DNA from 4 places in the Planococcus sp. NCCP-2050 genome. Region 1 is predicted to be linked to each of the others. Evidence: riboswitches for the same ligand, from Rfam matches in the RefSeq annotation. Region 1 holds a riboswitch; each other region holds the start of a gene.
What was found. A riboswitch is a leader RNA that binds a small molecule or an ion and turns the genes downstream of it on or off. The one in region 1 is predicted to bind S-adenosylmethionine.

Region 1 (7,292 bases):
TCGCTTTCTGCAGCGATTGGATCTTCTGTCGGGTTCAAGCCAGCGTCAACTGCGACACCGTTATTGATGATTGAACCGGCAACATCGGGCATTGCACGCGGTGTATGCCCTGAAACCATCGGCATGATTTCGATGTTTTTCGGGTTTTCGATAATATCGTCCGCTGTTCCAGTCAATCCTGCGTCATCGGATAATTTGATCAAGCCTGCTTCTTGGAGCAATAGCAGTGCACGTCCCATATTCGTCGCTTCGTTCGGTACAGCAATTTGTGATCCGTTAGGAAGTTCATCAATTGATTCGTATTTGTCGGAGTAGAGGCCCATCGGTGCGATTACAGTTGAACCGATCGGCACGATGTCGATATTGTGTTCTGCGACAAACTCGTCGAAATAAGAAATGGTCTGGAATGCGTTTAAGTCAAGCTCGCCTTCAGCAAGTGCCAGGTTTGGCGCTACGTAATCAGAGAACGTAATGATTTCAAGGTCAATGCCTTCTTTTTCCGCTTTTTCCGCGACAAAATCCCAAATGGATGTATCGGATCCGCTAATGCCAAGCGTCACTTTTCTGTTTCCTTCTTCTCCTGAAGCATCATCGCCGCAAGCCGCAAGGACCAAAGCCAATAATGCGAATAAAACCGTCAATGTAATTTTTTTCATGATGTATTCCTCCAAGTAAGTGTTTTTTAGTTAACTTCTTCGTACTTTTTTAGATAGCAAGTTGCCGGCAGACTGAACGCCTTGCACAAGGACAACGAGTATAGCGACTGTAATCAGCATGACGACTGTGTCAAAGCGCTGATAACCATAAGTAATTGCCAAGTCTCCAAGTCCGCCACCGCCGATTGCTCCAGCCATAGCGGATGCTCCAATCAATCCCACAATGGCGATAGTCAGTGCCAGTACCAATGAACTCAAAGCTTCCGGAATGAGGAAGCGGAAAATGATCTGCCCAGGTGTCGCACCCATTGCCTGGGCGGCTTCGATGACGCCTTTGTCGACTTCGAGCAATGAGTTTTCAATCAGCCGGGCAATGTATGGTCCTGCATAGAACACAAGCGGGACGATGGCAGCGGCAGTGCCGATGGATGTACCGACAATCAACCGGGTAAGCGGAATGATAGCAACCATCAAAATGATGAAAGGGACTGAACGGAAAATATTAATGATAACGTTCAATACTTTCGAAATGGGTTCATTTGCCAGTAAATGGCCTTTTCTTGTTACGACTAGCAAGATGCCAAGCGGGAAACCGATAATGATTGAGAATAAGAACGAAGCACCGGTCATATAAACCGTTTCCCACAAAGCTTCTAAAATCTGTTCGTTATCAACTAGCATAATTCTTTACCTCCTCGACTTTGACCGAATCGCTGCGGATCGCAGTCAGCGCACGTTGGATCTCGCTTAAACTTCCTGAAAATTCTACGATCAGGTTGCCGTAAGGCTCACCTTGCAATTCCGTGATATTTCCAAAGAGCACATTGAGGTCGAGGTTGAATTCACGTGATACTTTGGACATGAGCGGCTGTCCGACCGAAGAGCCTGTAAACTGGACGCGGTAGATGGAATGGTTCTGCGTCGGATCCTGGATTTTAGTCAACAAGGATTCCGGCAGTTCATCGTTCATGACCGAACGGACAAAACGCTGAGTCGTCGGTTGCTTCGGATTTGTAAAAACTTCGTAAACGGAACCTTGCTCAATGACTTTTCCGGCTTCGAGGACCGCTACTTTATCGCAAATCTCCCGGATGACGCCCATCTCATGAGTGATTAATAGGATGGTGATATTGTATTCACGATTGATGCGCCGCAATAAATCCAGGATGGACTGGGTCGTCTGGGGATCAAGTGCGGATGTTGCTTCGTCGCATAGCAGGACAGAAGGGTTGGTGGCTAGTGCCCGGGCAATCCCGATCCGCTGCTTTTGTCCGCCTGAAAGCTGGTCCGGATATTTTTCTGCCTGGTCTGCCAGGCCTACAAATTCAAGAAGGTTTTTCACCTGTTCTTTAATTTTGTTTTTCGGTGTTTTTGCCAGAATCAGCGGCATCGCGACATTATGGAATACCGTTTTCGAATTCAATAGATTGAAATGCTGGAAAATCATTCCGATGTCTTTTCGGGTATCCCGGATTTCTTTGCTGGTAAGAGTGGAAATGTCCTTGTCATGGATGAGCACTCGTCCATTCGTCGGGCGTTCCAGTAAATTGACCGTCCGGATCAGTGAACTTTTGCCGGCGCCGCTAAAACCGATGACGCCATATATTTCTCCGGTTTCAACAGTAAGATCGATGCCGTTCAAAGCGTGGATTTCCTGTTTGCCGGAATGGTAGGTTTTCGTAACCCCCTCAAATTGAATCATTCAAATAGCCTCCTCATGCTGTATAGATCGAATACGTACAAACCTGTAAAAAATAAAACAAAAAGAGCCCTCTTTTTTCTTGTCCATAAGAAAAAAGAGGGCTCCGGAATGAAACCATCTCAATTCTCATCTTCCAAATGCACGTACATGCATTTGCAGGAATTAGCACAGTTTTCGCTTAAAGCGAATCCGCTGCCGAAACGTCATAGGGCCTGTCCCTCGGTTTCTCTGGATAAGAAAGTGATGTAAGTATTCGATTTGTAATTTCCACTTTAGTGCGTCAATGCGGAAAAGTCAAGAAACTTTTTTAAAATAAATTAATGAAAAATGAAAAGCCTGCTCTCACGCAGGCCCCGCTTTCTTGCGGAAGACAGAAGAAACCTTGCTTTCCGTTCCGTTTTTGATTCGTTTAATATTTTCAATGTGTTTCCAGAATGCCATTGCAAAAAGTCCGAAGGCAGTGAGAAGCGGCCAACTGCCTTCCGCCGGGAAATAAGCGATGGCAAACAGCATGCCATACAGAACGAGAACGCCCACAACCAAATAATCCGTTGCTAAAGCGCAAGCGACCAGCAGCAATCCGCCGGCAAGCCCCAATTTCCAATCCAGTGCAAGCATAACGCCGATGATGGACGCTGTACCTTTTCCGCCGTCGAAATTCATATAGAAAGGGAAATTGTGGCCGAGGACGACAGCCGCGCTTATCACAAAGAGCATTGTCCATTCCAATTCATTTGATAAATTGAATTGACTTAAAAGAATTCTTAGCCCCAAGACAGAGACAATCCCTTTGGAAATATCGATCAAGGCGACAAGTGCGCCGAATTTCCAGCCAAGGACAATGGCCGCATTGGAAGCACCGGAATTTTTCACCCCTTCTTTTTTGACATTCGTACCTGAAATCAATTGGGCGATGGATGAGCCATGAAGTGAACCGAGTAAATAACCAATAATAAAAGTGCATATAAACCAAAGAATCATAAGATCATCTCCTCTATAAGTATTAAACGTTTTAAAGGATAGAGAGGTTTCGAAATTTTTTGAATTATCCACTTGACAAACGAGAATTATGTTTTTATACTGCTAAACAAGATGAAAAACTAAATCTGAATACTCTTATCAAGAGAGGCGGAGGGAATAGGCCCTATGATGCCCGGCAACCACCAAGCAATTGTTTGGAAAGGTGCTAAATCCTACAGATCGGCAACGATCTGGCAGATGAGAGGAGGTATCTCCGTATATGACGGTCCTCTTCTTAACGAAGAGGGCTTTTTTCTGTTCCCTCCTCGTCTTCAGTTTTCATCAATAAAAACTAGGAGGAAAAAGAAATGACAAATTTTAAACCAGAAACGCTTTTATTGCACGGTGGACAAGAGCCAGATCCAACAACTGGAGCAAGAGGAGTTGCGATCCATAAAACAACTTCCTATGTGTTTAAAGATACGGAGCATGCCCAAAATTTATTCGGATTGAAAGAGACCGGAAATATCTATTCGCGCATCATGAATCCGACGGTGGATGTTTTTGAACAGCGCGTAGCTTTGCTGGAAGGGGGAACTGCAGCTGTCGCCTTGTCATCCGGAATGGCAGCCATTGCATTCTCTATTTTAAACGTCGCTGAAGCGGGCGATGAAATTTTGGCAGACAGCAATCTTTACGGCGGTACTGTCAGTTTGTTCTCCAACACACTCCCACGTTATGGAATCAACGTGAAATTTGCGGACGGAACAGATCCGGAAAACTTCCGTGCAGCCATCACGGATAAAACAAAAGCAATCTTCGGGGAAATTATCGGAAATCCGAGCTTGAACGTATTTGATGTTGAAAAAGTAGCGGAAATTGCACACGAAAACCAAATTCCTTTATTGATCGATAATACATTTGCCTCCCCGTATGGCAGCAACCCCATTGCATTCGGTGCAGATGTCGTCATCCATTCAGCGACAAAATGGATTGGCGGGCATGGGACGACCATTGGTGGAGTTGTTGTGGACGGCGGCAAGTTTAACTGGAACAATCCGAAATTCCCGAATTACACTGAACCGGATGAAAGCTACCATGGCATCCGCTATGGCATAGATGCAGAAGGAGCTTCATTTGCGACTAAACTGCGCGTCCAATTACTGCGCGATTTCGGTCCGTCACTAAGTCCGGACAGTGCCCATGCTTTCCTGCAAGGTTTAGAAACGCTGCATTTGCGGATTCCGCGTCACAACAGCAATGCACGGTTCGTCGCTGAATATCTTCAGCAGCATCCGCAAGTTGAATGGGTGAACTACATCGGCTTTGAAAATCATCCATCCCACCAGCTGGCGCAAAAATACTTGAAAGACGGCTACGGTTCAATTGTGAACTTCGGCGTTAAAGGCGGCCGTGAAGCTGGACGGAAAGTAATTGATGGCGTCGGATTATGGTCGCATGTAGCAAACGTCGGGGATGCGAAATCGTTGATCATCCATCCGGCTTCTACTACCCATCAGCAATTGAACAAAGAGGAATTAGAAGGGGCAGGAGTCACGGAAGAATTGATCCGTCTATCAGTCGGCCTTGAAAATCCGGAAGATTTAATCGCAGATCTTGAGCAGGCCATCAAATCGGCTGTGCTCGAAAACGTCTAGGAGGGAAAGCGGATGACCAGTGTATCCATCGGCAATTTGGTTCTTGAATCTGGGGAAGTCTTAGAGAATGCAGAGCTTGCCTATGAACGATCCGGCAAAGAAGGTGGTCCTGCCGTTCTTGTCTGCCATGCGTTGACTGGAGACCAGTATGCGATCGGGACCGAGGACCTTCCAGGTTGGTGGTCCGGCTTGATTGGACCAGGCAAAGCCGTGGATACCACTATTTTTCAAGTCATCACTTTCAATGTTCTAGGAGGCTGCAATGGCTCTACTGGACCTTTATCCACTAATCCCAAAACAGGCAAAGCGTACCGTTCTTCTTTTCCAGCAATTACGATAAAAGATATGGTCCAAGCTGAATTTCAGGCATTAAAAGAGCTCGGAATTTCCCATTTAGCAGCTGTCATCGGAGGGTCGCTTGGCGGCATGAAGACTTTGGAATGGGGTAGAGCCCATCCGGAATTTGTGGATATCATTTTCCCCCTTGCTGTAACCCCAGCTTATAGTGACTACGGCATCGCTTTTAATTATATTGGAATTCAGGCGATTGAAAACGATTCACATTTCAATAATGGAAATTACAGCCATTCATCTGAAATCAAGGGGTTCGAAGTGGCAAGAATGGCGGGGATGGTCACTTACCGAAGCGCTGAAATGTTTAACCGCCGTTTTAACCGAAAAGCGGTCGCTAAGGGCTATGACGTAGAATCTTATTTGAATTATCAAGGCCAGAAATTAGCGAACCGCTTTGATGCCAATAGTTACTTAACTCTTTTAAAAGCGATGAACACCCATGATGTCAGTGGTGAAATTCTGGATGTAGAAATTTTTGCGCTATCGTTTACGCATGATCTGCTGTATCCGAGCGAATTGATGATTCATTGGCTAAAATCCCAGCCTCAGGCAGAATGGGAAGTCGTTGAAACGCAATTTGGCCATGATGGATTTTTAGTGGAATTTGATAAATGGAGCAGCAGAATTAAACAAAAACTTGAAAATGCCATTGTCCCGCAGCTGTCTCTTTAAAGAAATTTAACCAGCTGCAGCAAGAAATGCAGAGTCGCCGACAGGAGGGACTTGTAATAATTCCACGTAATATTAATTTTAAGAGATTTCCAACCAAATGGAATTGGAAAATTGAATGAATTTAAAGCTATTTTCATCTTTATTAAGATGAAAATAGCTTTTTTTATTGGAAAAATTAAGGGGATTAGCAACTTGTAATTACTGGGAGTCAGGGGTAGGAAAAAGAGGAAACCGTACTAGGATGCCTGTTTTAATGCATCGTATTTATACTAGTTTTAAGATAAAAGTCCTGAGTAAATATCTCTATTAAATAACTCTTGAATTCAAGGTTTTATAATAATGAAAAAATTTAAAAAATGAATAAAAAGTCACGGTTAGAGAGTGCGAATAACAGGTAAAAGAGCAAGGAGAAAAGATAGAGAGGGATTTCAAGGAAAATGTGCCTAAAGAAAAGAGGGATGATAATGAATAGATGGCATTGTAATAGAAGGGGTTAAAAATACCTATATGACTTTTTATCTGTAAAAAATACCTCTAACCGAAAACGGTTTTGACAGCTCTATAAATTTAATGATAAGCATATAGAGGAAATTAAAATATAGACAAAAAGTGAAGGATAATATTGCCAATTTTATTAACTAAAGAAAATTTTAGCAAAGTGCAAAAAGTTTCCTGCTATTGACATGAAGTAGAGAAATAGATGCCTAATGCCAAGGGAGTGCCAAAATGATTGAATCCAAAAGAAAAGCAATTATCTTTTTCGTACTAGCTGCCATTCTAGCAGGAACGGCCGGTTTCCTGACATTATCAAAAGTAAAGGAATTGAACAGCGACTTGGGAACAATGGTTAAAGTTTATGCTGCAAAAGGGGATATCGCCTCTCGAAGCGTCATTACGCCAAAAGATGTGGCTGTTGAGGAAATCCCGAAAAAGTTTTTAACGGACCAGCATATTACAAGCACTGACGATCTCCAAAATAAGGTATCGGTCATTCCTTTATCCGCAGGAGACTTCATTACGAAAAACATGTTGAAGCAAGCTTCCGCAGTAATGGAAGAAAATAATCGCCTGATCACTTTAATGGCCTCAGATCGTGTCTTTTTCGATGAACAGCTTGAAGCTTTAGACCGGGTCGATATTATCGTCTCAGTACGTTTTGACAATGAGAACAAAACGCAAATTTTCATGAAAGATGTAAAAGTAGCACGTGTAGCAAATGATAATAAAAAGTTTGCGGGGGTCCAGTTAGAAGTTTCACTCGAACAAGCACCTAAGCTAATACATATGCAG
Region 2 (7,292 bases), on a different contig from region 1:
ATATTAATTGCTCAATCAAACCGGATCTTGAAAAGGACATCGAATCAAGATAATTCTCAGCAGTTTTAACTGCCTGTTCACTCCAATCCACTTCAATGCTTTCAACTGCATACGTAGCATCTGCATTACTAAAGCCTTCGTAAACTAATTGTTCAATCAAACCCGATTTCGAAAAAGCCATAGACCCAAGATAATTCTCAGCCATCCCGATCGCCTGTTGCTGTGAGAGTGTTTCTGCATCTTTAGCGGCTTGTGCCTTTGCCTCCGCATCAGCTTTTGCTTTCGCTTCTTCTTCGGCCTTGGCTTTTGCTTTCGCCTCCGCTTCTGCTTTCGCTTTTGCCTCAGCCTCTGCTTTTTCTTTAGCAGCCTTTTCTTCAGCTGCTTTTTTCGCTTTTTCTTCCTCTTCTTTTTTCTTCAGTTCCGCTTCTTTCGCTTTTCTTTCTTTTTCTTCTAATAGGAAAAACGGCTCTGCTTCTTTTACTTTCGCTTCTAATTCTTTAACTTTTTCAACAAATTCTTTATTGTCAGCTTCAAGTGTTTCAATATGCAATACCAATTCTTCATTTTCTTATTCAAGTTCTTTTTGCATTTTTTGATTTTCAGTTGTAGAGGCATCTACTTCTGATTGTGAAGGCCCAAAACTACCACCGATAATTAAAGCAATAAAGGCTATTATTATATACTTCCAATTATGTTTAACAAACCTTAGAATTTTTTCCATTTATTATTCCTTCTTTCCACTCTTTCTGTTCATTGTAGTCTATAGGTTTCTAAATTAATACATTTATTTACATTAAACGCGACAAAGTGATTATTTTTTGTTTACTTTTAAATTTACACCTAAGAAATGTACAAAAGATGGGAAGTTCTCTTTTAATAGAGAACTTCCCATCTTTATTGTTATTGTTATAACCCTACAGAATCTACTGCATACGTGGCATCTTCTTCACTGTAGCCGCCAGACTTTAATTGATCAATTAACTCTTTACGCGAAAAAGCGCCATACTTCACATAGCCTTCCGCCTCTTCTACTGCATTGGCCTGCCAATCCACTTCCAAGCTTTGAACCGCATACATGGCATCTCCCTCGCTATAGCCCGCAACCACTAATTGTTCAATCAACCCGCTCTCTGAAAAAGGCGAGTATTTCAAGAAGTTATCTGCGCGAGCAACCGCCTGCTGCTGCGAAGGTGTCTCCATTTTTTTCAATTGCGCTTTCAATTCATTGATTTTTTTATCAGACTCGCTGTTCGCTGCTTCCAACGCTTCCACTTTTGATGCTAATTCTTTAGTGGACGCTTCGAGCTTTTCCTGCTTTTTTTGATTATCGGTTGTAGAACTATATGTCGGGGATTGTAAAAACCCATGGCTTCCGCCGACTGCAAAAGCAATGACGACGGCCAATAGATACTTCCATTTTGTCTTGACGAATGCATTTATTTTCCCCATCTTCAATTCCCTCTTTTTTCTTATTTCTCTTCACTTATCGTAGTATAACTGGATGATTTTAGACAGCATTTTTTAGACGCCTCATGTTCTACTGATGTTCCCTCAATAAGTTTAGAAAAATAAATTTCCCGAATATCCTTGCATTTCCTTCCAAACTGGCTTATGGTTATAAACATCGAATCACAACAAACTGAATAATCGATTTCTTATCAAGAGAGACGGAGGGAATTGGCCCTACGATGTCTCAGCAACCGCCCACGGGCAAGGTGCTAATTCCAATAGGCGAAAGCCTAGAAGATGAGAAGAACAGATTTCCTGACGGGAGCTTTCTTCTTTATTGAAGAGGGCTCTTTTTCATTTGAATGAGAGCCCTGCAAAACGGGCTTGACCCAAACTAAAAACAGAAAGCAGGAATTCCACATGACAAACCCAATTACTGAAACACCGAAAACTGTAGTTAATGCTCCATTCAAAGCAGATCACGTCGGAAGCCTTCTCCGTCCGGACAGCATCCATCAAGCACGAAAAGAATTTAAAGAAGGCCTTATCACAGAGGAACAGCTGCGGGAGGTGGAAACGACTGAAATCAAGCGCATCGTCGACAAGCAAATCGAAGTCGGTTTAAAGGCTGTGACTGATGGCGAATTCCGCCGCACATTCTGGCACACTGATTTCATGGCCCATATCAACGGTTTTGAAGGCTATACGCCGGAAACGGGCTATCGATTCAAAAATGTTGAAACTGAAGCGTATGATGTGCGGAATATCGGCAAAATTTCCTTTAACGACAATCATCCTTTTATCAAAGACTTTATCGAGTTCAAAGAAATTGTCGGCGGCCGTGCAATTCCGAAACTGACGATTCCAAGTCCGAACCAATTCTTCAATGAAGGCATTCGCAATGCAAATTTCTATCCGGATCTTGAAGACTACGCAACAGACGTGATCCAAGCTTACCGTGATGCTTTTAAAACGTTCTATGATTTAGGAGCGCGCTATATTCAAATTGACGATGTCTATATTGCCGGCTTATCGTCTCCGGATATCCCGTTCAACGACGGCAAGTATAGCCGCGAATACTTGATCGACCTTGCACTGCGCGTCGCAAACGGCGTCCTTGAAGGCAAACCGGAAGACCTTACCGTAACGACCCATCTGTGCCGAGGCAACTACCAGTCCGACTGGGCATTTGAAGGAAGCTACGCGCTGATTGCCCCGACCCTATTCGCCAAAGAACAAGTGGACGGCTTCTTCCTGGAATACGATGACGACCGCTCCGGCAGTTTCCAACCGCTTGAACACATTCCCGCTGGCGGGCCAAAAGTGGTACTCGGTGTCTTTACTTCGAAAAACGGCGAACTCGAAGACAAAGAAATCATTAAAGCACGTGTAGCAGAAGCCGCCAAGTATGTCCCGCTTGAGCAACTATGCATCAGTCCGCAATGTGGATTTGCCTCAACCCACCACGGCAATATCCTCACTGAACAGCAGCAATGGGACAAGCTTCGCTATATCGTCGAAGTATCTGAAGAGATTTTCGGAAAATAAATAAAAGAGGCAAGCGCTGAAAAATGGCGCTTGCCTCTTGTTTTGAAAGATATCGAAAATTAAACGTTCACTTCTTCTTCGATTTCGACCATTTTGTACATCGACATCAACTGCCAAAGCGGTCCCGGGATATCAAGCTTGCCGTTCCGCTCTTTTGGAACACTGTGGAAAATCTCGTCTTCTTTTCCTTGTTTCACTTTTTCCGTCCATTCCGGATCAACCAATGCTTGGCGGCCCATCACGACAATATCCGCGCCTTCTTTAAGTGCTGCAACGGCGTCTTCCGGTTTTCTTACGTTTCCGACAACGACGAACGCTGCGCGACCTGCGATTTGCTTAGACAGAATCTCCACGATTGTCCCTTCAATCGCTTCGTTGTGCGGACGTTTTTTATAATCCATCAACGATACGTGCAAGTAGTGGATGCCGCCTTCGATCAACTTCTCAGTCAGAACTTTTGTTTCTTCGATCGTGTAGCCAACGCCCAAATCGCTGTATTCTTCTGGAGACAAACGGTAGCCGACGATAAATTCTTCATTTGCGAATTCTGCCCCTACGCGCTTCACTTCCGCTAGAACAGCGAGCGGGAATTTCAAACGGTTCTCAAAGCTTCCACCCCATTCGTCTTCGCGGCGATTGGTCGCTTCCGAGACAAATTGCTGAAGCAAATACGTATTCGCTCCGTGGATTTCCACGCCGTCAAAACCAGCTTCGATTGCCCGGCGCGTCGTTTCGCCGAAGTCACGGATGATGTTCGTGATTTCTTCAGCTGTCAATTCACGGGGTGCTGCTTTTTCAGGCGTTCCCCCAACTGAACTTGGTGCTACCGTTTCATTTGCTTCAATCAGTTCCGGCTGACCTTGGCGTCCGCCGTGCTGCATTTGCAGAATGGCTTTATTGCCGTTTGTTTTCATTTCAGCGGCCAATTGCTTCAAACGTGGCATGATCAGGTCTTCTTTGAACGCGATGAATTGCCCTGGGAATGCGATGCCATTCTCTGAAACGGCGATGCAGGCAGTGATGAACAAGCTGCCGATATTCGAGCGGCGGCGGTAGTAAAGCAATTCTTCATCCGATACCGTACCATCCGGATTTCCTGAGTATGTTGTCATTGGTGCAACGCCTAAGCGGTTATTCAAAACGACGCCGTTCGGCAATTTGATTTCTTCGAATAAAGCATTGAATTCTGGTTTCATCTATTATATTCCCCTTTTCTATTGGCTCATTTATCCAAATTAGCATAGGCTCATGTGGACTACAAGAATTCTAGCTCGCGGAATAGGAGATTCTGCTCGAACAAAATAAATCCAAAATGGACTGGGGCCATTTTGGATTTATTGGACTATTTTCGTGGCTGGTGCTTATTTCGGCAATACGGCTTTTGCAGAAATCAGCTTCTCTTCAAGCAGCTCTTGCCAGAAGGCCGCTGGAATGACCGCTTTCAATGCCTTCATGTCTTCTTTGATGCGATCCGGTCTTGTCGAACCCGTCACTACTGCTTTAACAGCAGGATGCGCTGTTGAAAATTGAATCGCGGCATCTTTTAAGTTAACGCCGTGGTTTTTAGCGATTTCCGTAAAGCGCTCGACTTTCTTTTTCTGTTCGGGCGTGATTTCTTTGTAATCGAAATAATCTCCGCCAAACAGCGCACCTGAATTGAAGGAACCGCCGATGATAAGTCCGCCGTCTTTTTCAAGCGCCAGCGGCATCATGCGTTCAAGAGCCCGTTCATGCTGCAGAATGGTGTATTGGGTCGCTGATAAACTCAAATCGGGATGAGCTTCTTCCAGTTCAAGCGCCACTTCAATTGGAGTCGTTGTATTGACGCCAAGCCCCCACGCTTTAATGACCCCTTCATCACGAAGACGGTCCAGTACTTTAAAAGCGCCATGGCGTGCTTCGTCAAATTTCGTAATCCATTCATCCCCTAAAAAGTCCGGGGACAGATCGTGGACGAAAACCATATCGAGGCGATCCGTTTTCAAACGCTTCAAGCTGTCTTCAATCGATTTCAGCGTGCCGTCTTCCGTATAATCTGTTTCGATTTTATTTTGCCGGCCATCTTCAAACAGCCCTTCTTTTTCTTCTTTTTCATCGAGGATAATCCGGCCGACTTTCGAACTTAAGAGAAATTCATCTCGGTTATAGGAAGATAAAACTTCACCTAGCCGCAACTCAGCGAGCCCCGCCCCGTAGAACGGCGCTGTATCAAAATACCGGATTCCTTCATCCCAGGCAGAACGGATGGTCTCCATCGCTTCATCTTCCGGAACTTCTCTGAACATATTGCCAAGCGGCGCAGTCCCGAGCCCAAGTTTATTCTTTATCGTCACTTCGTTTTTCATGAATAGACACCTCTTTTTGTTAGTTGTTTTAAATGAAACACATTCCTTTATTTACCCGCTGCAAATTCAGCTAAACGAACTGTTTTTGCCGGAAGGCGGACAATAAAAAAAACAGGCATAAGAAATTCTTAAGCCTGTTTTACGTGCTTACTGCCTTTAACGCGCATGTTTCAAGAACAGCGCATTTCCATTTTTGATGAATCTCCATATCGCTGCGATCAAGAAAATCACGATGCCCGCAATCAGAAGCCCTTGAATAGCAGTCGACAGTTCCGGATCGACGCGCCCGCTTCTATACGAACCGTAGATTCCGAAGAACGCCCAGGCCAAAGGCAGCGGGTAAGCCGCGTTTTTGTACCGGGAGATGTAAATAAGGACAAAGGCGATCGCAACCACTAAGATGATCAATGTCCAAACCGAATAGGAAATGCCGAAACCGTTCCATTCCAGCTGCACCAATAGCAAAGAAGTGTTAACGACTGTCGCAATCGTCACCCATGCACAGTAAAGCGTGAAACTAAGCCCCGCAAGCGTAGACGGAACTTCAAAACGGTGCGTGTAGATTTTCCCGATGATGACGAGCAATGAAAACAGCAGGCCGATGATTAAAATCGTCGAGATGCCCAGTCGCTCATAAGAAAACGCCACAATCCAAGCCATATTAAACACCGAACTCAAGATAAACCAAGGAGAAATCAGCAAGATCAGCTCACTGACATTTCTCTGTTTTCTCTTGATGAAGAAATAGGCTAAGGTAATGAACAACAAACTATAAATGACGCCCCAAATCGAAAACGTAAAAGGCGCCGGGGAAATTAGCGTCAAGTATTGGTCGGAAATATCCCCTTGGCTCTGTCCATTAAAGAACCCGGACGAACCGAGGTAATTCACGCCAAGCGTCAAAAAATAAAACAACAGATTCAATATCGCGAACAGCTGCGTTTTTTTCAGCATTTGATCAGTCACAATGTCCTCATCCTTTCTAATTTTCTCTTAGCATTTCACAATCGTACGGCCTAAATGTTCTCCATTTTTAAGGGCATCAATGGTTGTCGGCACTTCTTCAAGCGCAACTTCATCCACCAATGTTGTTCCCGCAATATTCCAGTCGGTTGCGATCTTTTCCCAAATCGCCGGCCGTTTTTGGATCGGCACATTGACGGAATCGATGCCCAGCAAATTGATGCCGCGCAAGATAAACGGCAGGACCGTTGTTTTCAGTTCGACACCGGCTGCCATTCCACATGTACTGATGCTGCCGCCATAGGAAATCTGTGGAATCAAGACGGACGTCACGTCTCCTCCAACGGTATCCAGTACATAATCGAACTTTTGTTTATTCAGCGGCTTTTTCAGTTCGCCTAGGTCGTCCGGGAATATGACCGTATGAGCGCCAAGAGATTTGGCTACCTCTACTTGATGGTCTTTCCGGACCAATGCCGTGATGTTTTCGTAGCCGATTTTTGCGAGCATCTGTACGGCGATGCTTCCGACTCCGCCGGTTGACCCCGTCACGAGCACCGCTGGATTGTTTTTTGGATCCATGCCCGCTTTTTCCAATGCCATTATCGAAAGAGCCGCTGTGAATCCGGCAGTACCGAAAATCATCGCATCTCGTAAGCTTAAATGCGCTGGCAGCGGCACCACCCAATCAGCTGGAATCCGCGCATATTCAGCGAATCCGCCGGTATGGCTCATCCCCATTTCAAATCCGGTGACGATGACTTCCTGTCCTTCTTTAAAACGGGAATCTTCCGAACGCACCACCGTACCGCTCAAATCGATTCCGGGAATCATCGGGTAGTTCCGGATCACGCCGCCATTTTTCTGCACCGCCAGCATGTCTTTATAATTGATCGAAGAAAACGCCACTTTGATGAAGACCTCACCTTGCGCCAATTGGTCTTCATCAATTTGTTCCACTCCGTAAGCCAGTTCGCCTTCCTGTTC
Region 3 (7,292 bases), on a different contig from region 1:
CAAGGAAAACAGTTCGGCGTTGTCACGATGTGCATCGGCGGCGGAATGGGCGCAGCAGGCGTCTTTGAAATGCTATAGAAGAAACTGCATAGGTATAACATTTGCCCACCGCTTCGGTCGCTCTGGGCAAAGCTCCCGCAATAAGCCGAAAAGAACCCTCGTCTTATCGCTCCGCTTAGCCCGTTTACGCGCCGGCGGTAAGAGACGCTTTGATATAGAGCAAAACAGCGGAGACTCCTGCGGGAACAGCGAAGTGCTAAGATCCACTCGGGCGTCTAGCCCGAGTTAGCTTAGCGCGAGCCCGCGGAAAGCACAGCTGTTTTGCGGAATATCAATTAGTAAAGCTACTTAGTTCAACTTATATAAACATAAATTAGGAGGAATAAAAAATGGCAGAGTCAAAAACCTTAATTAAAGGCGGCAGTTTTTTAATCGAAGATGCAGATTTATCACGGGTATTCACACCGGAAGATTTTACAGAAGAGCATAAAATGATCGCGAAAACGACTGAGGATTATGTGAATAACGAAGTCATGCCAGTGGTCGAAAAATTGGAAAACCACGAATTTGAGCATTCGGTGCGTTTATTGAAATCAGCAGGCGACCTTGGATTGCTTGGAGCAGATGTTCCGGAACAATACGGCGGACTTGGCCTTGATAAAATCGCATCTGCATTGATCGCTGAGAAAATGTCGAAAGCCGGCGGATTCTCGATCACTCACGGTGCCCACGTAGGGATCGGATCATTGCCGATCGTTCTTTTCGGCAACGAAGAACAAAAACAGAAATACTTGCCGCGCCTGGCAACTGGTGAAATGATCGCAGCTTATGCCTTGACTGAACCGAGCTCAGGATCCGACGCTTTAGGAGCAAAAACGGTAGCAAAACTAAACGAAGCCGGAACTCACTTTGTTTTGAACGGTGAAAAACAATGGATTACAAACGCAGGATTTGCGGATGTATTCGTGGTTTATGCGAAAATTGATGGTGATAAGTTCTCGGCATTCATCGTAGAGCGTGAGTTCAAAGGCGTATCTGTTGGACCGGAAGAAAAGAAAATGGGGATTAAATCTTCTTCCACTCGTACATTGATCTTAGAAGACGCGGAAGTGCCGGTTGAAAACTTGCTGGGTGAGGCAGGACGCGGACACATTATCGCTTTCAACATCTTGAATATCGGCCGCTACAAATTGGGCGTCGGCACGATTGGAGCTTCAAAACGTGCAATGGAATTAACGATTCCTTACACAAACCAGCGCCAACAATTCAAAACGCCGATTTCTTCATTCAACTTGACGCGTGAAAAATTGGCAACAATGGCTTCTCATCTGTATGCAGTGGAAAGTTCCGTTTACCGCACAGTTGGATTGTTCGAAGACCGCATGAGCGGATTCACGGATGAAGAGCATGCAGACGGGAAATTGGTTGCAAACTCAATTGCTGAATTTGCAGTAGAATGCTCGATGAATAAATTCTTCGGTACAGAGACATTGGATTACATCGTCGATGAAGGCGTACAATTGCATGGCGGATACGGCTTCATGCAGGAATACGAAATTGAGCGCATCTACCGCGATTCACGCATCAACCGTATTTTCGAAGGAACAAACGAAATCAACCGCTTGCTTGTACCGGGAACATTGATCCGTAAAGCGGTCAAAGGCGAACTTCCATTGCTTCAGCATGCACAGCAATTACAGGAAGAACTATTGATGATGATGCCGGAAGAAATCGGCACGGAAGCTTTGGCTCAAGAAAAATACTTGGTGAAAAATGCGAAGAAAATCGCTTTGCTTGCAGCGGGTCTTGCAGCACAGACTTACGGCACAAAACTTGAAAGCGAGCAGGAAGTGCTTGTCAATATCGCTGACATCGTGAGCAACGTTTTCGCTATGGAATCTGTAGTGCTTCGTACAGAAAAAGCGATTGCTGCTTCAGGTGAAGAAAAAGCTCAGCAAAAATTGCTTTACACACAAATCTATTGCCAAGAAGCATTTGATAAAATTGAAAAAGACGCAAAAGAAACATTGTTGGCAGCGATTGACGGCGACAACCAGCGCATGATGCTATCAGCGCTTCGCAAACTGACGCGTTCAACTCCTTACAACGTAATCGAGAAAAAACGCCAAGCAGCGGTTAAATTGATCGAAGTTGAAAAATACGTAGTGTGATTTTGAAAAGCGCGGCTTCCGAGCCGCGCTTTTTTTACGTCGACCAGCAGCCTTTATTTTGGTAAGCTTGTGGAAAAGGAGGTTTCTGCATGATTACTTATTACGCTTATCCGAAATGCACGACGTGCCGCAAAGCCAAGAAATGGCTGGAGCAGAATGAAGTGGAATTCAACGAGATCCACATCGCTGAAAATCCGCCTTCAAAAGAAGAATTAAGAAAAATTTATGAAAGCAGCGGCATGGAATTGAAGAAATTCTTCAATACAAGCGGCATGATCTACCGGTCGCTTGGATTGAAAGATAAACTGTCTTCTATGTCCGAAGATGAACAGCTGGAATTGCTTGCATCTGACGGCATGTTGATCAAACGTCCGCTCGCTTTTGACGGGCAGAAAACAACGCTCGGATTCAAAGAAGCGGATTATCAAAATGCTTGGCTATAAAGCATTTGAAATCTTGTATTTCAATGGGGTTTATGTCAAACTGAAATTGAGTTAATTACATATCTGGAGGGATTTCGATGAGTACACCACAAGAACTTCGTTATTCAAAAGAACATGAATGGGTAAAAGTAGAAGGCGGCACTGCCCGCATTGGCATTACGCATTTTGCACAAGCTGAACTTGGCGATATCGTTTTTGTTGAGCTTCCGCAAGTCGGCGACGAAATTAAAAAAGACGAGCCATTTGGCAGCGTTGAATCAGTTAAAACGGTATCGGAGCTATATGCACCAATCAGCGGCCGTGTAATCGAAGTGAATGCTGAACTCGAGGACAACCCTGAACATGTGAACGAGTCTCCATACGAACAAGCGTGGATGGTGGTAATCGAATCCCCGAACGAAGCTGAAATTGGCGAATTGATGACTGCAGACCAATACAAAGAAATGACAAACGAGTAAAATCAAAGCGCCTTTTTGGGCGCTTTTTTCATCTCCAGATTTTCCGCCATAAGCAGGATTCTAGAACAAATCGAGCAATCGTTTTATAATAAGAAGTATTAACTCTTGCTTAAAAGGCTTTAACTAGTTGAGGCAGCTATCTATTTCCAGTGAGGTGTAGTCTTATGGAAAAGGTGATCGTGGTGGAAGGGCGCAGTGATAAAACCAGAATCGCACCGCTCATTGCAGAACCCGTGACGATTCTTTGCACAAATGGTACAGTAAGTGCGTCAAGGCTTGAAGAGTTGCTGCTGCCTTATGAGGATCTGGATATCATCATTTTGGTGGATGCGGATAAATCCGGTGAGCAGCTGCGGAAATTGGTCAAAAGGGAATTCCCTGAAGCGCGGCATTTCTATATCAATCGAAGCTATAAGGAAGTGGCGGCGACGCCGATCCGGATTTTGCTTGATGTGCTGATCTCAGCGAATGTTCAAGTCAATAAGCTAGTAACTGAGGGATGAACAAGATGAATGAATGGACACATAAAGAGTGGCTGAAAGAAAAAAATACGCATGAATCAGCCGCTTATTATTTATATACCCCCATGTGCGGCACTTGCCAGGTTGCTTCTAAGATGATGGATGTCGTCAAAGAACTGGTCCCGAATGTCCGCTTGGGCAAAGCGAATTTAAATTATGTACAGGAAATTGCTTCTTTGTATCAAGTCGAAAGCGTACCATGCCTGCTGATAACAGAGAACGGCCAGTTGAAAGAAAAGATCTATGCTTTTCATTCGGTGCCTTTTTTGTATGAAAAGTTAAAAACTGTTGACGAATAAATCCCTGCATGGTAAATTGAATTTCTGAATACTAATTAAATATCGTAACTCTTATTAAGAGTGGTGGAGGGAAGTGCCCTATGAAGCCCGGCAACCGTCATGAAAATGAAATGGTGCCAAATCACACAAAGTCTGACTTTGGAAGATGAGAGAACGGTTATCGTGTCATTACACGTTCACCCTTCTGCTCAATTCTGCGCAGAAGGGTTTTTTATTTTTGGGGGTAGGAGTTGTAAATAATGATTGAATTAAAAAAATTATCGAAGGTCTTCGATACAGGGAAAGGTACCCTTACCGCCGTTGATCATGTGGACTTGTCCATTGGAGCCGGTGAAATTTTCGGCATTATCGGTTATAGCGGCGCCGGAAAAAGTACCTTGATCCGGTTATTGAACGGTTTGGAAAAACCGTCAGATGGATCGGTTGTCATCAATGGCCAAAACATTACGGCAATAAAAGGCAATGATCTTCGCAAAGCACGGCAGAAAGTCAGTATGATTTTCCAGCATTTCAACTTGCTATGGTCGCGTACCGTCAAGGAGAATATCGAATTTCCGCTCGAAATTGCTGGTGTGCCTAAAAGCAAGCGAGATGCGCGCGTATTGGAACTGGTGGAATTGGTTGGCTTAAAAGGAAGAGAAAATGCATATCCTTCACAGCTATCAGGCGGCCAGAAACAGCGGGTCGGCATCGCACGAGCATTGGCAAACGAACCGGAAGTGCTGCTTTGTGATGAAGCGACATCGGCACTTGATCCGCAGACGACAGACTCGATTCTTGAATTGCTGGTCGATATCAATAAACGGCTCGGACTAACGATTGTGTTGATTACCCATGAGATGCATGTCATCCGGAAGATCTGCCACCGGGTCGCCGTCATGGAAGGCGGGCGCGTAGTAGAACTTGGCGATGTGCTGTATGTTTTCCAATCTCCGAAAGAAGAAATCACGAAGCGTTTTGTAGCTCAAGTAACCGACACGGAAGATTCCCAGGAAACGATTAAGAATTTGCGGAAGCTATATCCGACTGGGGAATTGGTGAAATTGGTCTTTGTAGGTGACCAAACCGAACAGCCGATTTTGACTCAGCTGATCCGCAAGTATCCAGTGGATGTGAATATTGTGCAAGGGAATATTGCTCATACGCAACGCGGAGCTTATGGAACCTTGATCTTACAGATGAAAGGTTCTGCTCAGGAAATCAGTGAGGCGCTCACTTACTTGAATGCAGAAAGCGTTCAAACGGAGGTGATGTCAAATGATTGAGTCCTTATTCCCGAACGTTGATTGGGAGAACATGTGGGAAGCGACACTTGAAACGCTCTACATGACAGCGATGTCTACGTTTTTCACTTTTGTTATCGGGCTGGTTCTCGGAATTGTATTATTTCTGACAGCGCCCAAACAATTATGGGCAAATAGTATCGTCAATTGGTTGACTGGAGCTTTCGTCAATATTTTCCGCTCTATTCCTTTTATCATCTTAATCATCTTATTGATTCCGTTCACGAAATTCCTGATCGGTACAATCCGTGGGCCGAACGCAGCTCTGCCTGCCTTGATCATCGGGGCAGCGCCGTTTTATGCGCGGATGGTGTTGATCGCGTTAAAAGAAATTGATAAAGGCGTTATCGAAGCTGCACGTTCAATGGGAGCAACCACTTGGACGATTATCCGCAAAGTGCTTTTGCCGGAGTCTAAGCCGGCGCTGCTATCAGGAATTACGGTAACAGCCATTGCCCTTGTCGGGTATACCGCAATGGCCGGAATTATTGGTGCAGGCGGACTGGGAACTTTGGCTTTTCTTGATGGATTCCAGCGAAGCCGCGAAGACGTCACGTTAATGGCGACGATTTTAATATTGGTAATTGTATTCGCAATTCAATTTATCGGCGACTGGATGACCACTCGCTCAGATAAGCGTTAATAGAAAAACATTATAGAAAAAAGGGAGATCACACACATGAAGAAACTTGTAGCAGGAACATTATTATCCGTATTGGCACTGGCTGGGTGCGGGAGCGACAACGGCGGGTCAAGCGAAGAAGAGTCAAGCACATTAAAAGTCGGAGCGTCTAACGTGCCACACGCGGAGATTTTAGAAAAAGCCAAACCGCTTCTTGAAGAGCAAGGCATTGAATTGGAAATTGAAACTTATCAAGATTATATCTTGCCGAACCAGGATTTGGATTCAGAAGAAATCGATGCGAACTATTTCCAGCACATTCCGTACCTGGAATCTCAAATCGAAGAATTCGGTTATGATTTTGAAAATGCAGGCGGCATCCACATCGAACCGATCGGCGTTTATTCCCAAAAATATGCATCATTAGATGAATTGCCAGACGGCGCAACTATTTTAATGAGCAACTCAGTTGCTGACCATGGCCGCATCCTATCGCTTCTTGAAGCAGAAGGCCTAATCACTTTAGCGGAAGGCGTTGACAAGACGGTAGCCGAAGTGAGCGACGTTGTGGAAAACCCGAAAAATCTTGAATTTGATGCAAACTATGAAGCAGCTTTGATGGTTCAACTATATGAATCAGGTGAAGGCGATGCTTTATTGATCAACTCGAACTATGCAATCGATGCAGGCTTGAATCCATTAGAAGATTCAATTGCACTTGAAAGCTCTGAGTCGCCTTACGTAAACGTGATTGCAGTAAGAGCTGGCGATGAAGACAGTGAAAATGTCCAAGCGCTTGTAGAAGTTTTGAAATCACAAGAAATCCAAGATTTCATCCTTGAAGAGTGGGGCGGTTCAGTCGTACCGGTCGACTGATTAACGATAAAAAGAAGGTCCAAGTAAAATTGGGTCTTCTTTTTTTATTGCATAAAAGCCCCAAGATAAACGTGAAACTTGTTTGTGGAATAATGAAAATATTACGAGAATACACTAATGGGTTACAATTATTTGCTTCCTGTGCTATTTTTAAATAATAAAATATACATTTGTTCATCTAGGGAGGACAATCGCATGAAGTTCAAATTCGGCTTATTGCCCCGGATTATTCTGGCAATTGCATTAGGCGTTCTAATCGGCTCTTTTGCGCCTGAATGGATGGCGCGCATTTTTGCGACATTCACTACGGTGTTCGGAAATTTTCTTAACTTTGTCGTGCCGTTAATTATTCTCGGTTTTATCGCACCTGGAATTGCTAAGCTCGGGAAAGGATCTGGGAAACTGCTGGGCCTTGCGACGGGTTTTGCCTATGCTTCGACTATTGTGGCAGGAATTTTGGCCTTCTTTGCGGCAACTGCCATTTTGCCGAACTTTATGGATAAAGGTTCGATGAATGGCATTGACGATCCTGCAAAATCCTTGGCCACTTCTTTCATTGATATGCCAATGGAACCGGTATTCGGCGTCATGACTGCTTTGATTTTGGCATTCTTGCTTG
Region 4 (7,292 bases), on a different contig from region 1:
AAAGTGGCTTCAGGTGCTGTAATACCGCGTTCTGTGCCCGCAAGTTTTGATGTATAGCCGCTTAAGAAGTGGTACATCGCTTGTTCTTTTGACAGTTTGCTGATTGGAGGCAAGACGCCAAATGCATCAGCCGTCAAGAACACGATAGTTTTAGGGTGTCCGCCTACAGACGGGTCTACAATATTATCGATTGCTTGAATCGGATAAGCTGCTCGTGTATTCTCAGTTAGGGAACCATTGTCATAATCAGGGATGCGCGTTTCCGGATCTACAACAACATTTTCAAGAACCGATCCGAAACGAATAGCGTCATAAATCTGCGGTTCGTTTTCACGCGATAAATTGATGGTCTTCGCATAGCAGCCGCCTTCGATATTGAAAACGCCGTTATCCGACCAGCCGTGCTCGTCGTCGCCGATCAATTTGCGGTCGCCGTCTGCTGACAAGGTTGTTTTTCCTGTACCTGATAATCCGAAGAACAACGTAACATCGCCGTCTTTGCCGACGTTCGCTGAACAGTGCATTGGGAGAATCCCTTTTTCCGGCAAGATGTGGTTCATGATGGAGAAAATCGATTTCTTCATTTCGCCGGCGTATTCTGTTCCGCCGATCAAGATGATTTTCTTTTCCATCGATACAATGATGAAGGTTTCAGAATCTGTGCCATCAATAGCCGGATCTGCATGGAAGGTAGGCGCATAGACAACCGTAAATTCTGCTTCATGCGCTGCCAGCTCTTCTTTTGTCGGACGAATGAATAATTGATGCGCAAACAGGTTATGCCATGCATATTCATTGATGGTTTGAATCGCCAGGCGTGACTCATGGTCAGCTCCAGCAAAGCCTTTAAATACATATAGAGCATCTTTTTGCTTTAAGTGATCGATCACTTTGGCATAAAGGTTCTCGAAAATTTCCGAAGAAATCGGGCGGTTGACATTGCCCCAATCTATTTTGTCTCTCGAAATTGCCTCATCAACGATGTATTTATCTTTTGGCGAGCGGCCTGTATATTTGCCGGTTTCGGCTGCTACAGCGCCTTCTCTAGTTAATACCGCTTCCCCACGGGATGTTGCAGCTTCCACTAATTGTGGAACAGATAATTGAACGTGCACGTTTTGGCCATTTAAAAGATCCTTTAGGTCGTTTTTGATATTCACTGGATTCATTTATATGTACCTTCCTTTTCGGTTATTCCCATTGCGAATGGGGAGGATGTATATTCGAAGATTAGTATAACACATTGTGTTAAATAGTCTATACTAATAACAAAGGGAATCGAAAAAAACGTAAATAATGTGCTTTTTGGAGGCCAATAAAACCATTATATCTTTTATTGAAAGAGTTGGTCATTAAAAACGTTGACATCGCTAAGCACATTCCGTATGATGAAAAATTGAACGGATACTCTTATTCCGAGCTGGTGGAGGGGGCAGGCCCTATGAAACCCGGCAACCTGCTGCGAATATGCAGAGAAGGTGCCAAACCTGAAGCAAGGCACAAGGCCTTGGACGATAAGAGTGAAAGGTGCTACTGATGATTTCTCCTTTCCTCATGTATATGATGGAAGGGATTTTTTTATGAAATTTTGCCCTTAATCCTCGTGTACAAGAGCCACAACGGCTTAAAGTTCAATCCCTTTTGGGAACGGACTTGACATGGGAAACGAGTACCGTATCAATTTCGAGAGCAATCTCGCAGGATCTAAGGAGGAACACATTTTGACAAACCGTCGATTATTCACGTCAGAATCAGTAACAGAAGGACATCCGGATAAAATTTGCGATCAGATCTCAGACGCAATTTTGGATGCGATTTTAGCAGAAGACCCAAATGCACGCGTTGCATGCGAAACAACCGTAACTACAGGACTAGTTTTAGTAGCCGGTGAAATCACGACTTCTACGTATGTGGATATCCCGAAAGTAGTTCGTGAAACTGTTCGCGAAATTGGCTATACCCGTGCAAAATACGGTTTCGATTCTGAAACAAGTGCCGTTTTGACAGCAATTGATGAACAATCACCGGATATTGCTGCCGGAGTCAACGTAGCGCTTGAATCGCGTGAAGGCCAAATGACAGATAAAGAACTAGATGATATCGGAGCAGGAGACCAAGGTCTGATGTTTGGATACGCAACTAACGAAACAGAAGAATTCATGCCGCTTCCGATTGCCTTAGCGCATAAATTGGCGCGCCGCCTTGCAGAAGTGCGGAAAGAAGAAATTCTTCCATACTTGCGCCCGGATGGCAAAACGCAAGTGACAATCGAATACGATGAAAACAATAAACCATTGCGTGTGGACACAATCGTTATTTCTACGCAGCATCATCCAGAAGTGACGCTTGAGCAAATCCAGCGCAATATTAAAGAATATGTCATCAACGAAGTGGTTCCTGCACACTTGATCGATGCAGAAACAAAATACTTCATCAATCCAACTGGCCGCTTTGTTATCGGTGGGCCACAAGGGGATGCCGGCCTTACTGGACGCAAAATCATCGTAGATACTTACGGTGGATATGCGCGCCACGGCGGCGGTGCTTTCTCAGGAAAAGATGCAACAAAAGTGGACCGTTCTGCAGCATATGCAGCTCGCTACGTAGCGAAAAACATCGTCGCAGCCGGCCTTGCTGAACGTTGTGAAGTACAGCTGGCTTACGCAATCGGCGTAGCTCACCCAGTATCAATTGCAGTCGATACGTTTGGAACAGGCACTGTAGAAGAAAACAAATTGATTGAGCTTGTACGCGGGAACTTTGATCTGCGTCCAGCAGGGATCATCAAAATGTTGGATCTTCGCCGTCCAATCTACAAACAAACGGCAGCATATGGCCATTTCGGCCGCACGGATATCGATCTTCCGTGGGAGCGCACGGACAAAGCAGCAGCTTTGAAAGAGCAATCCGCTCAATAAAAACACATAAAAAAAGACGGCTGAGCAAATTTGCTCAGCCGTCTTTTTTTATTGAAGCGATTTGTAGTAAGCGCCTTTTTCAGCGTATTCCCGGACAATGCGCTGCATGTCTTCGATATCTTCTTTGCGCAGCTCGCGCACCACTTTGGCAGGCCTTCCAAATGCCAGCATGCCAGGAGGAATGACTTTGCCTTGCGGGACGAGGCTGCCGGCTCCGATGAATGCCCCTTCTCCGACTTCGGCCCCGTCTAAGATGATGGACCCCATTCCGATTAACGCACCTTTGCGAATTTTGCAGCTATGCAAGGTCACTTGATGGCCGATAGTGACTTCGTCTTCCAAAATCAGCGGGTTCCCTGGACTTTGATGAAGCATGCATAGGTCTTGGATATTGGTTTTCTTGCCGATAATGGTAGGTGCGACATCGCCGCGGATGACGGTGTTGAACCAGACCGAGGAATCTTCGCCGATAACGACATCGCCTGTAATCGTTGTATGGTCAGCGATAAAAGCTGAGGGGTGAATGGATGGGTGTTTGTCTTTGAATGGGTAAATCATGGAAAACCTCCAGTAAAAAAGATAAGATAATACTAATCCTATCAAAATAAGCGTAAAGGTCAAATGGCGTTGCAGCCTGCGCAAGAGAAAGAGGTGGCTTGAAATGTGGAAATGGGAATCCATCGGACCGGCAAAAGCTGTAGTAGTCCTCATTCATAGTGCATATGAACATCATCTGCGATATGCTTGGCAAATCGATCATTGGCGTGGCGCGAATTTCCATGTCATCATGGGAGATTTGCCTGGGCATGGCGAAAATGCGGAAAAAGATACGGCGCATCGGGAACCGTTTGAAGAGTACGAGAAATCCATAAAGACAGCGGTTAAAGTAGCGATGGAAAACGAATTGCCGGTATTTATCGTGGCTCACGGCTTAGGGGCGACTCTTGCGATGAGTGTGCTTTCCAAAAATAGAATGGATATCGCCGGAGTTGTTTTCACTTCGCCTTGGCTGCAATTGATCAAGACACCTTCTAAATTTTCGAATGCTTTGACCGGCTTTCATAAAGTGACTTCCCGAGTAAAGATCAATCACCATATTTCCATTGAAGAATTGACCAAGAACCAAGAAGTAATCGAGCAGGAAAAAGAGGATCCTTTCTACCGGACTGAAATTTCGGTAGGCTGGTATCATGAGCTTCAATCCTATTTAAAGCAGCTTGCCCAAAGCAAAGGGGTATTTCCGGACATTCCGGTATTTATCCATACAGGAGAACGGGATATGATCACGGATAAAGAAATAGCGAAACGCTGGCTCAAACAGCAAAATCTTAAGGAATTCAGCTACAAAGAATGGACAAATGCTTACCACGATTTATTCCAGGAGCCAGAACGCGAAGACATCTTTATTTCTTCGCATTTATTTATCAAGAATGTTTTGCGTTCTTTAGGATACGTGGTGCACTAAGTTTTGTGAGAGAAGGGATGACATGGCTTTAGCCTTTAGTATATTAGATCAATCGCCGATTTCAGAGGGCCGTACACCCGAGGAAGCGCTGAAAGAAACAGCGAAGCTCGCACAAATGGCAGAGAAATGGGGCTATACGAGATTTTGGGTTTCCGAACACCATGATGCTACGACGCTCGCAGGTTCTTCACCGGAAATATTGATATCCCATTTGGGGGCAATGACAAATACAATTCGGCTTGGCTCAGGAGGGGTCATGCTGCCGCATTACTCTTCTTTTAAAGTGGCTGAGAACTTTAAGCTCCTTGAAACTTTATATCCCGGACGGATTGACGTCGGTGTTGGGCGGGCGCCGGGCGGAATGCCGCGGGCGAGCTACGCGCTGAATGAAGGACGGAAACGGGATGTAGACCGTTTTCCTGCTCAAATAGACGAACTGCGCATGTATTTGGAAGATCGGATTCCGGAAGACCATGCGTACTACGGCATGAAAGCGACGCCGGTGACAGATTCAGCACCGCCGGTTTGGGTGCTGGGTTCGAGCCAGAGTTCTGCGCAATTGGCTGCTGAAAAAGGCTTGCCTTATATGTTCGCGCAGTTTATCAATGGAGAAGGCGGCCAAAGTTTTGCCAAAACTTACCGCGACCGTTTCGAATCAATGGATGGATCAAAACCGTATCAAGGCGTAGCGATTTTCGTTGTATGCCAAGAAACGGAAGAGAAAGCGGAATGGGTGGCGTCTTCGATGGACTTATCACTAGCCATGGGCGCACAAGGAATGCCATCAAATGGCACGCCGCCGCCTGAGCGCGCCTTCAATTATCCGTATTCTAAATTCGAACGCCTGCTGGTAGAAGAAAACCGCAGACGGATGATTGTCGGGACACCTGAAAAAGTAGTCGATGCTTTGGAAGAATTAGCAGAAGGCTATGGTGCGGATGAAGTTATGCTTGTGACCATCACGTATGATTTCGCCGACAAATTGGCTTCTTACCGATTAGTGGCAGAAGAAATGCAGAAACGGCAAAGCAAATAAAGCAATTAGACGATTTACTTTTAAAAAATTGAATCGGTTCTTAAGACGAATAAACGTCCGTAAAATGTTTTCAACATTTGCGGATGTTTTTTTTATTACACGGGAATATAAAAAAAGGCTTGCAATTAGGAAGAAATAAATATAATCTATAAAACGTAATGATTACAATTTGTAAAAATGGTTAAAAGGAGCGAATGAGAATATATTGGATTGCAACTACAGGTTCACCGTATCAAGTTGAATGAGAATTTTTTATTGAGCTGAGGGTTTTGATACATAAGAACGGAAAAATTTTTGCGGTTTTACAAAGCGTAATTATTACGAATAAAAGAAGGGCAATTGGGTTTTGAAAGACTGTACATAAAGAAAAGGCATTCAATTTTAGGAGGAATAGAAAATGAAGAAAACAATAAAAGGACTCGGGTTATTCCTAGTGGTTTTAGCATTAGCCGCATGCCAGTCAACTGACGAAACAAACACGGGCAGCGCCACTGAGCAGCAGGCTCATTCAGAAAGTGAAAAAACGGATCAGGAAGTGCCTGAAGGCGTATTGATTGAAGGGCTGGCAGCACATTATCATACAGGAGATGAAATCGAGCTTACAGCATTCTTAAAAGAAGAAGCTGAAGGCGGCCATTGGCACTGGTATAGCAGGGCTAGCAGCTCCGATGAATGGGAAATGATTTCTGGACAGGAATCAGCCGATTTTACCGGAAAAGCAACGAGTGAAATAGCAGAAATCAAAGCGGTCTTTTACGGTGAGGGCGAAGCGTCAGAAGTCCAGTCGGCACCTGCCGAAATTGCGATTGATGACCATCATGGCCATGATGAAGCCACGACTCAAATCTATGACGGTTATTTTGAAGACGAACAAGTAGAGGACCGGGAATTATCGGATTGGGAAGGGGATTGGCAATCTGTTTATCCTTATCTCGTTTCGGGAGATTTAGATGAAGTCTTTGCCCACAAAGCTGAAACTGGCGATATGACAGCAGAAGAATACAAAGAATACTATACGACTGGCTACATAACGGATGTCAATCGAGTTTTAATCAAAGACAAGAGTGTGACGTTTTTTGACGGGAAAGATGAATATTCAGGAGAGTATGCCTCAGACGGCTTTGAAATTCTTACGTATGAAAAAGGAAATCGCGGGGTCCGTTTTATTTTCAAAAAGACGGGAGGCTCCGAACAAGCACCTGCCTTTATCCAGTTTAGTGACCACAATATCTATCCGGTCAAATCTTCACATTTCCATTTGTATTGGGGAGCGGACCGGAAAGAATTATTGGAAGAAGTTACGCACTGGCCAACTTATTATCCTTCAGATTTAGATGCAGAAGGGCTAGTCCGTGATATGTTGGCGCATTAAAAGAGTAAAGCGGTTCAACTAAAAAGCACTCGGAGAATATTCTCCGGGTGCTTTTGTCATTGTATGGATTTGATAAACGCTTAAGCTTCTTGCAAAACCATGGTTCTCTCGCAAACAAGAATTTCGCGAAGAAACAAGCCTTTTTTCACCAAGCACCGATCGGTGATTGAAAACCCGGCTTCATCGATCATGTAGTCGATCGGATCGATCGTCACAACAAGCAATTTTTCGGTAACAGGCAATGCGTCTTTAAGAATCCCTTGTTGTTCGGCCTCGGTAGCATTCGTATAAAGGTTGTAAGGCATGTCAATGATAGCCACATCGTATTGCTGCTTAATATCGGCAATGGCTCCCAACTCGACAGCACCCGATAAACCGAAATGTTTAATATTCTCAAGTGAACCTTCGACAACAATAGGGTTGATGTCGCGACCGACAATATCAATGCCCATCGACAACGCTTCGACGAGTACGGTGCCAATGCCGCAGCAAGGATCAATC

Region 2: another riboswitch for S-adenosylmethionine. It lies ahead of NFU07_RS15110 (5-methyltetrahydropteroyltriglutamate--homocysteine S-methyltransferase); the one in region 1 lies ahead of NFU07_RS06230 (methionine ABC transporter ATP-binding protein).
Region 3: another riboswitch for S-adenosylmethionine. It lies ahead of NFU07_RS15625 (methionine ABC transporter ATP-binding protein); the one in region 1 lies ahead of NFU07_RS06230 (methionine ABC transporter ATP-binding protein).
Region 4: another riboswitch for S-adenosylmethionine. It lies ahead of metK (methionine adenosyltransferase); the one in region 1 lies ahead of NFU07_RS06230 (methionine ABC transporter ATP-binding protein).

Annotation. Positions count from the first base shown of each region.
Region 1 is NZ_BRCX01000001.1:1,276,486-1,283,777, reverse strand. It holds gene NFU07_RS06240 (MetQ/NlpA family ABC transporter substrate-binding protein) at 1-656, opposite strand, end outside; gene NFU07_RS06235 (methionine ABC transporter permease) at 687-1,337, opposite strand; gene NFU07_RS06230 (methionine ABC transporter ATP-binding protein) at 1,327-2,358, opposite strand; SAM riboswitch class I at 2,482-2,597, opposite strand; gene NFU07_RS06225 (glycerol-3-phosphate acyltransferase) at 2,701-3,339, opposite strand; SAM riboswitch class I at 3,472-3,583, shown strand; gene NFU07_RS06220 (O-acetylhomoserine aminocarboxypropyltransferase/cysteine synthase family protein) at 3,687-4,976, shown strand; gene metX (homoserine O-acetyltransferase MetX) at 4,989-6,002, shown strand; gene cpaB (Flp pilus assembly protein CpaB) at 6,729-7,292, shown strand, end outside.
Region 2 is NZ_BRCX01000005.1:181,381-188,672, forward strand. It holds gene NFU07_RS15095 (Ltp family lipoprotein) at 1-550, opposite strand, end outside; gene NFU07_RS15100 (hypothetical protein) at 569-721, opposite strand; gene NFU07_RS15105 (Ltp family lipoprotein) at 907-1,449, opposite strand; SAM riboswitch class I at 1,653-1,753, shown strand; gene NFU07_RS15110 (5-methyltetrahydropteroyltriglutamate--homocysteine S-methyltransferase) at 1,870-2,997, shown strand; gene NFU07_RS15115 (NADH-dependent flavin oxidoreductase) at 3,057-4,193, opposite strand; gene NFU07_RS15120 (aldo/keto reductase) at 4,359-5,342, opposite strand; gene NFU07_RS15125 (tryptophan-rich sensory protein) at 5,499-6,308, opposite strand; gene NFU07_RS15130 (YhdH/YhfP family quinone oxidoreductase) at 6,336-7,292, opposite strand, start outside.
Region 3 is NZ_BRCX01000006.1:48,968-56,259, reverse strand. It holds gene NFU07_RS15655 (acetyl-CoA C-acetyltransferase) at 1-78, shown strand, start outside; gene NFU07_RS15650 (acyl-CoA dehydrogenase family protein) at 390-2,171, shown strand; gene NFU07_RS15645 (arsenate reductase family protein) at 2,261-2,614, shown strand; gene gcvH (glycine cleavage system protein GcvH) at 2,692-3,072, shown strand; gene NFU07_RS15635 (ribonuclease M5) at 3,237-3,575, shown strand; gene NFU07_RS15630 (thioredoxin family protein) at 3,581-3,892, shown strand; SAM riboswitch class I at 3,941-4,044, shown strand; gene NFU07_RS15625 (methionine ABC transporter ATP-binding protein) at 4,132-5,157, shown strand; gene NFU07_RS15620 (methionine ABC transporter permease) at 5,150-5,818, shown strand; gene NFU07_RS15615 (MetQ/NlpA family ABC transporter substrate-binding protein) at 5,855-6,673, shown strand; gene NFU07_RS15610 (dicarboxylate/amino acid:cation symporter) at 6,869-7,292, shown strand, end outside.
Region 4 is NZ_BRCX01000003.1:16,609-23,900, forward strand. It holds gene pckA (phosphoenolpyruvate carboxykinase (ATP)) at 1-1,169, opposite strand, end outside; SAM riboswitch class I at 1,408-1,521, shown strand; gene metK (methionine adenosyltransferase) at 1,722-2,918, shown strand; gene NFU07_RS11660 (gamma carbonic anhydrase) at 2,967-3,476, opposite strand; gene NFU07_RS11665 (alpha/beta hydrolase) at 3,580-4,383, shown strand; gene NFU07_RS11670 (LLM class flavin-dependent oxidoreductase) at 4,406-5,419, shown strand; gene NFU07_RS11675 (ZinT family metal-binding protein) at 5,817-6,791, shown strand; gene NFU07_RS11680 (TRM11 family SAM-dependent methyltransferase) at 6,872-7,292, opposite strand, start outside.